One region of the Peribacillus sp. QJM3NY_7 genome, then DNA from elsewhere that is predicted to be linked to it. Evidence: predicted binding sites of a transcription regulator. Region 1 holds the regulator's gene; each other region holds the start of a gene.
What was found. The regulator Rex, encoded in region 1, represses fermentation and respiration genes when NADH is low (regulators of the CRP and FNR family bind a similar motif). The targets are predictions, from matches to a motif close to TTGTGAAATATTTCACAA.
Positions count from the first base shown of each region.

Region 2: the regulator Rex is predicted to act here: its motif matches at 1,707-1,724, upstream of qoxA (cytochrome aa3 quinol oxidase subunit II).
Region 3: the regulator Rex is predicted to act here: its motif matches at 1,574-1,591, upstream of AC0VX1_RS21760 (DUF1641 domain-containing protein).

Region 1 covers NZ_CM149663.1:303,564-307,741, forward strand. The annotation lists gene AC0VX1_RS01635 (ABC-F family ATP-binding cassette domain-containing protein) at 1-1,473, opposite strand, end outside; gene moaC (cyclic pyranopterin monophosphate synthase MoaC) at 1,607-2,113, shown strand; gene AC0VX1_RS01645 (redox-sensing transcriptional repressor Rex) at 2,147-2,806, shown strand; gene AC0VX1_RS01650 (YdiK family protein) at 2,835-3,047, opposite strand; gene AC0VX1_RS01655 (CPBP family intramembrane glutamic endopeptidase) at 3,044-3,769, opposite strand; gene groES (co-chaperone GroES) at 4,103-4,178, shown strand, end outside.
Region 2 covers NZ_CM149663.1:553,039-557,216, forward strand. The annotation lists gene AC0VX1_RS02705 (S1C family serine protease) at 1-147, shown strand, start outside; gene AC0VX1_RS02710 (hypothetical protein) at 403-717, shown strand; gene qoxA (cytochrome aa3 quinol oxidase subunit II) at 1,844-2,767, shown strand; gene qoxB (cytochrome aa3 quinol oxidase subunit I) at 2,841-4,178, shown strand, end outside.
Region 3 covers NZ_CM149663.1:4,534,133-4,538,310, reverse strand. The annotation lists gene AC0VX1_RS21765 (NAD(P)/FAD-dependent oxidoreductase) at 1-1,054, opposite strand, end outside; gene AC0VX1_RS21760 (DUF1641 domain-containing protein) at 1,093-1,524, opposite strand; gene AC0VX1_RS21755 (hypothetical protein) at 1,846-2,016, shown strand; gene AC0VX1_RS21750 (hypothetical protein) at 2,076-2,231, shown strand; gene AC0VX1_RS21745 (DJ-1/PfpI family protein) at 2,831-3,415, opposite strand; gene AC0VX1_RS21740 (Lrp/AsnC family transcriptional regulator) at 3,565-3,996, shown strand.

The DNA of each region.
Region 1 (4,178 bases):
AATTAATGCATTTTCAAGCACCAATTTACTATCGAGGTCCAAATGGTTCGTTGGTTCATCAAGAATTAAAAAATTGCCTTTTTGCATCATCATTTTGGCTAGAGCAAGCCGGGCCTTTTCGCCCCCGCTTAGTGTGGAAACGGTTTTCAAAACATCATCCCCGCTAAATAGGAAATTACCGAGTACGGTGCGAATGTCCTTTTCCGGTTTAAGGGGATAGTCGTCCCATAATTCATTGAGTACGCGTTTATTGGAAACAAGGTTAGCCTGTTCTTGATCGTAGTAGCTGACTTCTACGTTCGTTCCAAAACGGAAATCCCCAGAAAGGGCAGGCAGCTTGGAAATGATCGTTTTCAATAAAGTTGATTTTCCAACTCCATTTGGGCCGACAAGAGCTATGCTCTCTCCTTTTGTCATCCGGGAATTAATATTCTTTGATACCGTTTCCCCTTCGTATCCGATAGCCAGGTCCTGGAGGTGGAGTACTTCATTTCCGCTTTGCCTTTCAATCTGGAAAGAAAAATTCGCGGATTTTTCATCACCTTGCGGCTTGTCCAGTACATCCATCTTTTCGAGCTGTTTACGTCTGCTTTGTGCTCTTTTCGTTGTGGAAGCCCTCGTGATATTACGTTGGACAAAATCGCGAAACTTTTCGATTTCCCCTTGCTGTTTCTCGAACAGTTTCATGTCCCGCTCATAATCTTCCGCTTTTCCCTCTAGGTAAGAACTATAATTACCATGGTATTTTTTCATGTTATTCCGGGAAATTTCATATACCAGGTTTACTACTTTATCTAAAAAATAGCGGTCATGGGAAACAATGAGGACAGCTCCCTGGTAGCCTTGTAAATATTGTTCAAGCCAAGAGAGGGTTTCGATATCCAAATGGTTCGTCGGCTCATCCAGAATCAATATATCCGGTTTCCTTAAAAGCAGCTTACCTAAGGCAAGCCTTGTTTTTTGACCGCCGCTTAAAGTGGAAATTGGGGTAGAATAGTCAAAGTCGGCAAACTGAAGACCATGCAATACGGAACGGATATCCGCTTCATATTGATAACCGCCTTTCTCTTTGAATGCCACCATCAAAGTGTCGTATTCATTCAGCACTTTTTGGTAAACCGTTTCGTTTTCAAAGATGTCAGGTCTGGCCATATCAGCCTCAAGGCGACGCAGTTCCTTTTCCTGCTCTATAAGGTCAGTGAATACAGTAAGCATTTCATCCCAAATGGTCAATGCGGATTCCAATCCAGTATCCTGGGCCATATAGCCGATGGTGACGCCTTTTGGTTTGATTATTTCACCGCCATCATGGGAAAGCTGCCCGGCAATGATTTTTAGCAGAGTGGATTTGCCGGCGCCATTTCGGCCGACAAGGGCAATTCGATCTTTATTTTGAACTTCGAGCTTCATATTTGATAAAATAAGTTCAGCTCCATAATATTTCGATAGTTGATTGATTTGTAATAAAATCATAGATTTCACCTCAATTGATTACTGTTAGTTTAACGTATTTTAGTTATTATCGGCAACAGCTTGGTTCCAAGCTGAAAGAAAAGCTGTTACATAAAGTGGAATAATAGTGTATGATTTAGGAGGGGTTACTTAAATGGGAGACTTAACGCATTTTAATGAACAGGGCAGGGCCAAAATGGTCGATGTGAGTGCTAAGCCTGAAACAACCCGGACGGCAGTGGCTCAGTCGAGCATTTTATTGAATGATGAAATATATGAATTGGTCACGAACCATAAAATGAAAAAAGGTGATGTACTGGCTGTTGCACAAGTTGCAGGAATCATGGCCAGCAAAAATACATCCAATATAATTCCGATGTGCCATCCCATTGCTCTGCAAGGGGTCAATATAGCCTTTGATTGGGAAAAAGAAGAACAAGGATATAGGCTTAGGATTGAAACGGAAGCTAAGACAAAAGGGAGTACAGGTGTGGAAATGGAAGCGTTAACAGCTGCATCCGTGACTGCCTTGACTGTTTATGACATGTGTAAGGCCATTGATAAGGGAATGGTGATCGGGCCTACATTCTTAGTGGAGAAAACAGGCGGAGTGTCTAGTAGCGATTATAAAAGGCAAGTAAAACGAACAGATAGAGATTAAGTTGAAAAGCATGTGTGAAGGCGGGGAAGAACAATGAACCATGACCCAAAGATACCGCAGGCAACAGCCAAAAGGTTGCCATTGTATTATCGATTTTTAAAGAACTTACATTCCTCAGGCAAACAAAGAGTTTCCTCGGCTGAGCTAAGTGAAGCCGTAAAAGTGGATTCTGCTACCATTCGCCGTGATTTTTCCTACTTTGGCGCGCTTGGGAAAAAAGGCTACGGTTACAATGTCAATTATTTATTATCCTTCTTCAGAAAAACACTTGATCAAGATGAATTGACCAAAGTCGCTTTAATCGGAGTGGGAAATTTAGGAACCGCTTTTTTAAATTACAATTTCATGAAAAATAATAATACAAAAATTGAAATGGCTTTCGAAGTATCTGAAGAAAAGGTCGGCAAGCGAATAGCTGATGTGCCCATCTACCATATGGATCAAATCGATACACTATTGCAGGAAAATAATATTACTGCAGCGATATTGACAGTGCCTGCACAGGTAGCCCAGACGATAACCGATCGTCTAGTCAAAGCTGACATAAAAGGAATATTGAATTTCACACCTGCACGGCTGACCGTGCCGCCATCCATAAGGGTCCACCACATTGACCTGGCCGTGGAACTTCAGTCGCTCATCTACTTCCTGAAACATTATCCGGTAGTGGAAGAAGCGGCTTTGGAGGAATGAAAAAACGCTGCATTTATGCAGCGTTTTTTTATTTTTTCTTATTTTTTTGTGCGGCTTTAATCTTAAAGTGCAGCATGATCATGCGTAATCCCGATCCAAAATCAAGAGTTGCAATAAGGACAAGTATGTAGGCAAAGAGTCCCCATCCAGAAGAATTGACGGTTTGAATTGCGATAGCGGTAAAAAGAGCCCCTAAGCCTGCATAAATGATGCCCATGAATAATGGTGATTGACGTTTCATAATAAACCTCCGATGAAGGCCTGTGCAGTATCTAGCATCTTCTCAATATCCTCCCGATATACCACTTGAAGGATGATAACAAGCGTGTTCATCGCAATATGAGCGCTCATGGAAACGAGAATGCGGCCTGTTTTCGCATAAAGGAAAGCAAAAGTGAAGCCCATTGCCGTATATAAAAGAAGATGTTCAAATTCACCATGCGCCAAGCCGAAAATAACTGAGCTGATTAAAGCTGAAATAAAGAAGTTAAAGCGTTTATGAAGTGATCCGAAAATAATTTTACGGAAAATTAATTCTTCCAATATAGGTCCAATTACTGAAGTGACGAAAATGACCATGGGGACTTTGTAAATGAGTGAAATGAGTTGCTGCGTATTTTCAGATTCAGACTCCACCCCAAGCATTTGTTCAATGCTTCCGGCAATGCTCTGCGCAAAAAGAGCCATGAACACTCCTGCAATTGCCCATAATATGGACATGGATACGGAAGTTTGGTTTCTCGTGTCCAGCTTTTCCCTCATATCTTTTCTCATTAAAAAAAGAATCAAGAATAAAGCAGCGAGAAAACTGAAAACTATCCAGTATGCTGCAGATTTCACTTCGAGTTCATCAGCCGGCATTCCGGTATAAGACCCGATCAGCATGAAAATGGGTACCCCGACAATACTGGATAATTGCATGGCAATATAAGTGATGATGACGAACCAATATTCTTTTTTCAAAAATGAAAACTCCTTTTATAGTCACCCATCCGCTTGGAACGTTACTAACATGGGGACAATCTATAAACGCATACTACAAAATGGTATCAAAAATTGGGGCAGAACACCACTTAAAGGTACCCCTAACATGACATTTCAATGACTAAGTTTAGGAAATCATTATGCTAAAGTAGTTTACCCGTAATTTATCAGAAATTAATAAAAAATTTTCAATAAGATACTTGCAAAAAAGGCTCGGTTTATTTAATATTATAAATGTGTTAGCACTCGATGATGATGAGTGCTAATAATCATGAAACAAATTATCAAGAGAATATGAGGAGGTTGTTTCACTTGTTAAAACCATTAGGTGATCGCGTTATTATTGAACTAGTTCAAACTGAAGAAAAAACTGCAAGCGGTATTGTTC
Region 2 (4,178 bases), 250 kb from region 1:
GTTGAGATTGATGGAACGAAAATAAATACTTCCGCAGCATTAAGGAAATACTTATATACAGATAAGAAAATCGGCGATAAAGTAAAAATTAAAGTATACCGAGGTACTGAAGAGAAAACGGTAACGATAACCTTGCAAAAACCATAGAAAGAGGTAAGGCCCCTGATCATTCATCAGGGGCCTTTTATTTAGAAGTTTTTAATAGTAAACACAAGGTTAATATCGGAAAAATAGATAGTGTATTTGCACTGTTTTTTAGATTCTTCATATAGTCTTTAATACCTAAAAGCTAATAGTAGCGTGTTCTATTTGTCAAGGTTTCCATTGTGAATATGTTAAAATATAGAAAAGATTTGACAAATTTGTGAAATGTCATAAAATAGAAAGAAAGGGGATGAAATTATGGAAGCTAATCAGAAGATGTTAGATGCAGTGAAATGGGTATCGGGCACAGGTTGTGTAATCGGAATTATTATTTTTGCTTTAAGTTTCATTGTAAGCGATTACAATAAAGATTATATATTTACCTCCGTTGGAATCGCCATCACACTAAGCGCAGCTGCAATTTTTCTAGTTGGTATATTTTTTGTCCTGACAGAAGAAATGGTAATGAAAACACATAAAGGTGAAAGAATTGTACCGGAAACAACTAAAATCATAAAAATGAAATCAAAGGCTAACACTCAAACAAAAAGAAGTACAGAATTCAGTAACTAAAACGAGGAATATAGCATAATGAGCATTCTATCATCAGATTTACTAACATGGATGAACGCCTGTCTAAAGAATTTGAGTCAAAGTGATCCGAATGATTGAATGCGCTTTCATTATGTGGAGGACTTGGATTAATTATCAGTTGGCTACTTTTTAATTCAATACAATATACTGCACTCGTTATGTATCAAAAATATGACCAACCCTTTCATTTAATGGAATACACACGATGTGCTCGGATATCCAAACCGAACTGCCCGAACGCAGGAAGTTCTAACTTTAAACTTTGAACTATATCCACGAGAAAAGGACATTTTTTAAAAGTCCTTTTCTCGTGGTTTTTTTTGCATTTTTACTTGAAGTTTCATTCAATGAGGAAGTGTGGGTTACAAAGGCGAAGTTTAATGAACAACCAAATGTCCTTTTCTGTAATTCAGACCTGTCCTGCTGACCGATAAACATCACTAGTTGCAACAAGTTTGGCCGACCCATGAATTATGACTACTGGTAAACGGCTCGTTAGGAATACTGAAAGGGCAATAAGTATTGCAAGGAGAAAGAGCCCAATTTACCCACTCGTTGTTTCCTTATATACATATAATATTGACCAGTGTTGGATCAATAGAGTTTGGAAGCATGGATTCAACATCATATCCAATGCGGCTACCATTTACCAACTTCCCTGGCCGAGTGTAAAAAATCCGTTTTAAATCATGTTTTCCAACGATAAATACCTACTTGACAGGATAGGTAATATCATTCATATTCTTGAGGGAGGTTGAGGCAATAAACACGGAGAATATAATGTGAAATTTTCATTTCATTATATTAGAGTAATAATAAATGGATAGTGGACCGGTAATATATGCAATCCTGGAATGATAAGTGAATTCCATAGGTATGTTATTAAACAATTATTATATTTCATTTGCTGAAGATTTTCGAACATTTCCGTTCATTTACCATCTTCTTACTGCTCTTTATTGAACTTTATGTGACAGATGTCACTTTGTATTGTCTTTTTTTAGACTTGGGATTAATATTGGTATGTCGGGGTTTGTGAACATGGTAACACTTTGTCCGAATAATTACCAATTGGAATTTTATTATGTAAGAAAGGGGTAGTACTATGAAAATAAAATGGGCTCTATTAACTATACTTTTTACTATTGCCACTGTGCTAACCGGTTGCGATAACCCATTAATGGTCTTGGACCCTAAAGGGCCAGTAGCTGCAACACAAGCAGATGTTATTATGATTTCGATATGGACAATGGCCTTTGTCGTCCTTGTCGTTATGGTACTGTATATCTTCATGATAATGAAATATCGTGCTTCCAAACAACGTGATGATTATGAACCGCCTCATATTGAAGGAAGTAAGGTTCTTGAAATAATTTGGGTTGCGATCCCAATTATAATCGTCGCTTTCCTATCCGTTGTTACTGTTAAAACAACAAATGAAGTTGAGGCAACACCTAAAGGATACGGAGATCAAGAACCTTTAGTTATTTACGCTTCATCTTCCAACTGGAAGTGGCATTTTAGTTATCCGGAAGAAGATATCGAAACGGTCAACTATCTGTTTATACCGACTAACCGACCAATCGAATTTAAACTTTACTCATTCGGTCCAATCTCAAGTTTCTGGATTCCGCAACTTGGAGGACAAAAATACGCGATGTCGGACATGGTTAATACGTTGCACTTAGCAGCTGATGTACCAGGTGAGTATATGGGTCGAAATTCAAACTTCAGTGGTTCAGGTTTTGCTCAGCAAACGTTCAACGTTAATGCATTGTCAGCAAAAGATTACGATAAGTGGGTAGATGAAATTAAAGCTACTGCTAAACCGATTACTGAGGAAAAATTCAATGAATTATTAAAACCTGGTCATGTGGGACAATCCACATACACTGGAACTCACTTAGAGTTTTCACCAGCTCCTGAAGGGGAAAATGCTGGTCATGACCACGGATCTTCTGATACTGAAGAACATGATTCCAAGGATTCACACGAGGAACATTCAGAACACAGCAACATGAATCACTAAGAATTAATTTCGTTCGATAAAACAACTAGGTTTACAAGATAAGGAATATTTTCCTGAAAGGAGTCACAAAAGTATGGATTACTTTGATCGATTTGCCGTACCTCATCCAAGTCCTGCGATTTATGCATCCATGGTTGCCATTGGTTTAACCATGATTGCGGTTGTTGCCGGAATTACCTATTTTAAAAAATGGGGTTACTTATGGCGTGAGTGGTTAACAACTGTTGACCATAAACGTATTGGTATCATGTACATCTTGGCAGCACTGCTTATGCTTTTCCGCGGTGGCGTCGATGCTCTTATGATGCGTGCTCAAACGGCTATTCCAGATAACGGTCTTTTGGATGGACAGCATTATAATGAGGTATTTACAACACACGGGGTCGTCATGATCCTGTTCATGGCTATGCCATTTATCATTGGGTTAATGAACATTGTTACACCATTACAAATTGGAGCGCGTGACGTAGCATTCCCACGTCTGAACGCAGTAAGCTTCTGGTTATTCTTCATGGGGGCAATGCTATTTAACATTTCTTTCGTAGTCGGTGGTTCTCCTGATGCAGGTTGGACATCTTACTTCCCGCTGGCAAGTAACGATTTCAGTGAATCAGTCGGTTCGAACTATTACGCGATTTCACTTCAGATCGCAGGTATTGGTACATTAATGACTGGTATCAACTTTATCGTGACCATCTTGAAAATGAGAGCACCTGGCCTGAACTTAATGAAAATGCCAATGTTCACATGGTCTATCTTGATTACAAACTTCATTATCGTTTTCGCTTTCCCTGTATTGACAGTGGCACTTGCGTTGATGACAATGGATCGTCTATTCGGAACTCAATTCTTTACGATGGCCAATGGCGGTAGCGATATGCTTTGGGCAAACTTGTTCTGGGTTTGGGGACATCCTGAAGTTTATATAGTTATTCTTCCAGCTTTCGGTATTTACAGTGAAATCATATCGACATTTGCACGTCGTAACCTGTACGGGTATAATTCGATGGTTATCTCCATGGTAGCTATTTCTACACTATCTTTCATTGTATGGGCTCACCATTTCTATACAATGGGCCACGGTGCAATGGTTAATGGAATCTTCTCGATTACCACGATGGCAATTGCCGTGCCGACTGGTGTTAAGATCTTCAACTGGTTGTTCACACTTTGGAAAGGTAAAATCGTGTTTACCGTTCCAATGCTATACTCTTTAGCTTTCATTCCGATTTTCACGCTCGGTGGGGTAACAGGGGTTATGCTTGCCATGGCAAGTGCTGACTACCAATACCATAATACAATGTTCTTAGTAGCTCACTTCCATTACGTTTTAATCCCTGGTACTGTATTTGCCGTACTTGCCGGTTTCACGTACTGGTGGCCAAAAATGTTTGGTTTCATGTTGAGCGAA
Region 3 (4,178 bases), 1.3 Mb from region 1:
TACGGCCAAGGCTCGCAAGTGTACCTGAGTTTACAGGTGAGAATTCTTCAAGTTTCTTGCCTTCAAATGCTGCATATAGGTTGTATCCAACGAGCTCACCCATTTGCCAAGCATTTTGTGCAGTAGGAGCATATGGACGGCCGCCTTCTGGAGGGAAAGCAACGGCACTGTCGCCGACAACGAATACGTCTTTATGGGATTTGGATTGCAAATACTCATTGACGGTTGCTTTGCCGCGATCCACTTCAAGGCCTGATTCGCCTACGATAGGAAGGGCCGCAACTCCGCCTGTCCAAACAAGCGTATTGGCCGTTATCGTTTGTCCGTCTTTCAATTCGATTTGATTTCCTTTAACACCCGTTACAGGCAGACCTGTCAGGAATTCAACGCCGCGTGCTTCCAAGCTTGTCATGGCACGTTCGATTAAGTGATCAGGCAGGACCGGAAGGATTTTTGGACCAGCTTCCACAAGCTTGATTTTCAAGTCCTTGAAGTCCACTCCGAACTTTTTGGCGATTTTAGGGAAATGATCCACGATTTCACCAATTAACTCAACGCCCGTCAATCCGCCGCCGCCAATCACAATGGTTGCGTCCGCTTCATTATTCGTTTGAGAATATTCGCGGATGCGATCTTCGATATGTTTGTAAATCTTGTTAGCATCATTAACGGATTTCAAGACCATGCTGTTTTCCTCAAGTCCCGGAATGCCGAAGAATCCTGTTTGGCTTCCTAAAGCAACAACCAGGGCATCATAAGATAATGTGGAACCATTGGCAAGTTTCACTTCTTTATTATCGACCGAGAATGACTCCACTTTGGAAATGACAAGGTCGATATCTTTTCCTTTGAATAGCTTTTCCAAAGGAATGGAAACGGCTTGTTCAGAAATGGATCCGCCTGCAAGACGGTGCAATTCGGTGATGATTTGGTGCGTTGGAAATTGGTTCACCACTGTAACCTGCACTTCATCCTTTTTGTAATATTCACGTACGGATAAGGCAGATAGTAATCCTGCATAACCTGCACCTAAGATGACGATTTGTTTTGACATAGTTAATCCCCCGTCCTTACTGATTGAAAGTTATCAAATTATTTTTGGTTTTTACGTTCTGCAGAGACTTCAAGAAATGCTTGGGCGAAACGGAAAAGCTTTTGTGCTTCCGGATCTTTCATCATCCTTAACAAACCAAAAAGACCGATTACATCATTATTCGCTTCTGCACGATCCTTAGCCTCGATGGCATTAGCAGCAAGCCCTTTCACTGAATGGACCACAGGTGTCGCGATCTCCGAAATGGCGCTGACCGTATCATTTTTCAACACATCATCAGTCGCAACCGATTGAGCGAAATCATAAGACTTTGTTAAAATATTCACTAACTCAGTTAGGTTTGGTAACTGCTCGACTAAAGTGTTCAATGATTCCTGAACCTCAGGCTTTAATAATTGGTCCAGTACATCTAATTGTTTTTGGCGGGCATTAAGTTGTTCAGTTTGTGATTGGGTAATCGTTTCTGACATATCCAATTCTCCTTTGCAATAAGCATTTTGTTGATGTAATTAGAAAAACTTGTAAAATATTACACAATGTGAGACGAGAAAAAATACTAACAAAAATGTAATAAAAGCTAAACTATAGTATATCCCTTTAGTGGCTTGAAAACAGCTGATTTTTTAAAAAAGATTCATAAAATCATCTTTTCCTGCTTATTTGAAGTACAGATATTAATGAAAGTTACCTGTTTTTACCTAAAGTGTAGGGTAAGAGGGTGTCTGCCATCGACGCCTGTCATACATATTTCCATCTTGATTTGCCATCCTAAATGATGGAGGTGAAAATATGTGACGGATTCAGAATCTAAACTTACAGAAGAGAATAATGATAAGAAGCTTCATAAAATGGTTGGCAGTATGGAATATACGAAAGCGCAACTAATGGAAGGTATGAATGGAATTTCTGAAGTTTACCTCAAAAACAGCGAGGAAGGCACATCGGAAACACCTGATAAATAATATTGTTGTAAGCATACTTAAATGGCAGGAACAACAGGCTTGAGGAAAACATACAAAGCGTGGAAGATAAATTCGCCAATGGCGAGCTGGATAGTCTCGATGTCATTCGCCGGTATGGTGTCATCATCGATTATGCAACGAATAAAGCCTTGGCGGAATCAACAAAACAGTTCCGTGCATCCATGAAAACCCGTTCATTGGCTTATTGGAAATAACGTGAAACAGGTTCCGAATTCACTCGGAACCCCAGACTGCAGATCAACTCGAAACGAGTTTGCCTGCAGTTTTTTTTTGAAAAAAAGATCCAGTTGGATTTCAGAAATCCGCTCCCTTTCCGCCGACTGTCTGCCAAGCCTCTCACCGCAAGCGGCTGCGGGGTCTCGGCTAGCCAGTTATTCGGCAGGAGTGTCGCAAATTTTTTCAATCTTTTAAGGGTTTCATCCGTATAAATATAGTAAAAAACATAACCAAAGGTTTCTTTTAAAATCATGGTTTGGAATTAGACCATTCCGTACCTCTTTTTGCCGCTACTTTCACGATCCGTTGTACTTCATAATTGCTTTGATATCTTCCATGTTTCAAGTTTTCATCCTTCATTTTAAAAAGACTGTAGGAGAAAGAGTTCGGAAAACGCATTTAAATAATGTTCCTGAACCAACTGACCTAAAGTAACACCTTCGACTCCAAGTTTTGTAACAAAGTTGATTGGAGAGGAAGGTACGAGACCCCGCAGGCTCAAGCCGAGAAGGCTCCCCGATCGCCCGCGGATAAGCGAGTGCTTGGAACGGAAATCAACATCCCATTCGTGACATTCTTAATGGAAACCCATCAATTCCTTCACATGTTCACAATTATCTTGTGAAGTGAGCATTTCCAAGAGTGTAAAGGCAACATCGAAAGCTGTGGATGGATTGAAGGATGTAATGATATTGTCCGTGACGACAATCGGTTCGTTCACGACAATCGCCCCAAAATCTTTTAGCTGCCCCTGTCTCTTACTGGTTGGGTGGTTGTATGTTGTGGCTTTTCTTCCATTCAATATCCCGCTTTTTCCTAGTGGGAGGGAACCTACACAAATGGTTGCGATGATTTTGTTCTTATTATGAAAATGTTTGATCACATCAAGAAACCTCTGATCATAGGCATCCTCATAAAAACCGGCTTCTTCAAAGCCTCCTGGAATGGCCAGAGCATCGTAATCATCAAGGTTCACTTGATCGAGGGTCAGTTCGGGCTGCACGATGAAATTCCAGGTGCATTTCAATCGTTCGTGAAGTCCAACCGTAACCAGGTCAGTGGTGCCATCACCCTCTAATTTATTCCACCCCAATACATCTGTAAACACACTTGCTTCAACCGCTTCGAATCCATTGGATAGCAGCATCAATACTTTTTTCATAACAGTTCCCCCTTATTTATATTTGAATTAATTATATAAAAAGCAAATTCCTTTATACATGCAATTAATTACGTATTCATCTCATTTCTTTTTATTTTATAATGTATTTGAAAGAATTCTGTTAATAATAAAAAGTGGGGGCGATTGAGTTGGATCGAACGGATAAAAGAATACTTTCCTTGCTGGAGAATAATGGGCGCATGTCCATGAAAGAACTGGCGCAAGAAGTGTCCTTAACGGCACCAGCAACGAAAGAACGTGTGAATAAATTAGAGGAAAGCGGAGTGATAAAGGGGTATAAAACGGAAATATCACTTGAAAAACTTGATAGGAGCATTACGGCATTCATATTATTCGAAACGGAAAGATGCAAAGATTTTTATCAATTTAGCTTGAGCCACCCGGAAGTATTGGAATGCCACCGGTTAGCCGGTCAATACAGTTATCTTATCAAAATAAGTACATATTCGATGGAAACGCTGGAAGACTTCGTCGATGAAGCCATTAAATATGGGAAATCTTCCACACATCTGATCTTTTCTTCCGCATCGAAAAATGTTTTTTCAGGAGATGAAATCTAACGGCTTTAACCCTTTTACTTTCCATCTTTTTAATAGGCTGTTTTCGCATACTTTGTTGTTATTTACCAAGTAGTGCGGTGTGGTTGATTTCCCCTTCAGATGCTCGTTTTCCTTGGTGCGGGCGGTGAGCCTCCTCGGCTTAAACGCCTGTGGGGTCTCACCTGTCCCGCTGCTCCCGCAGG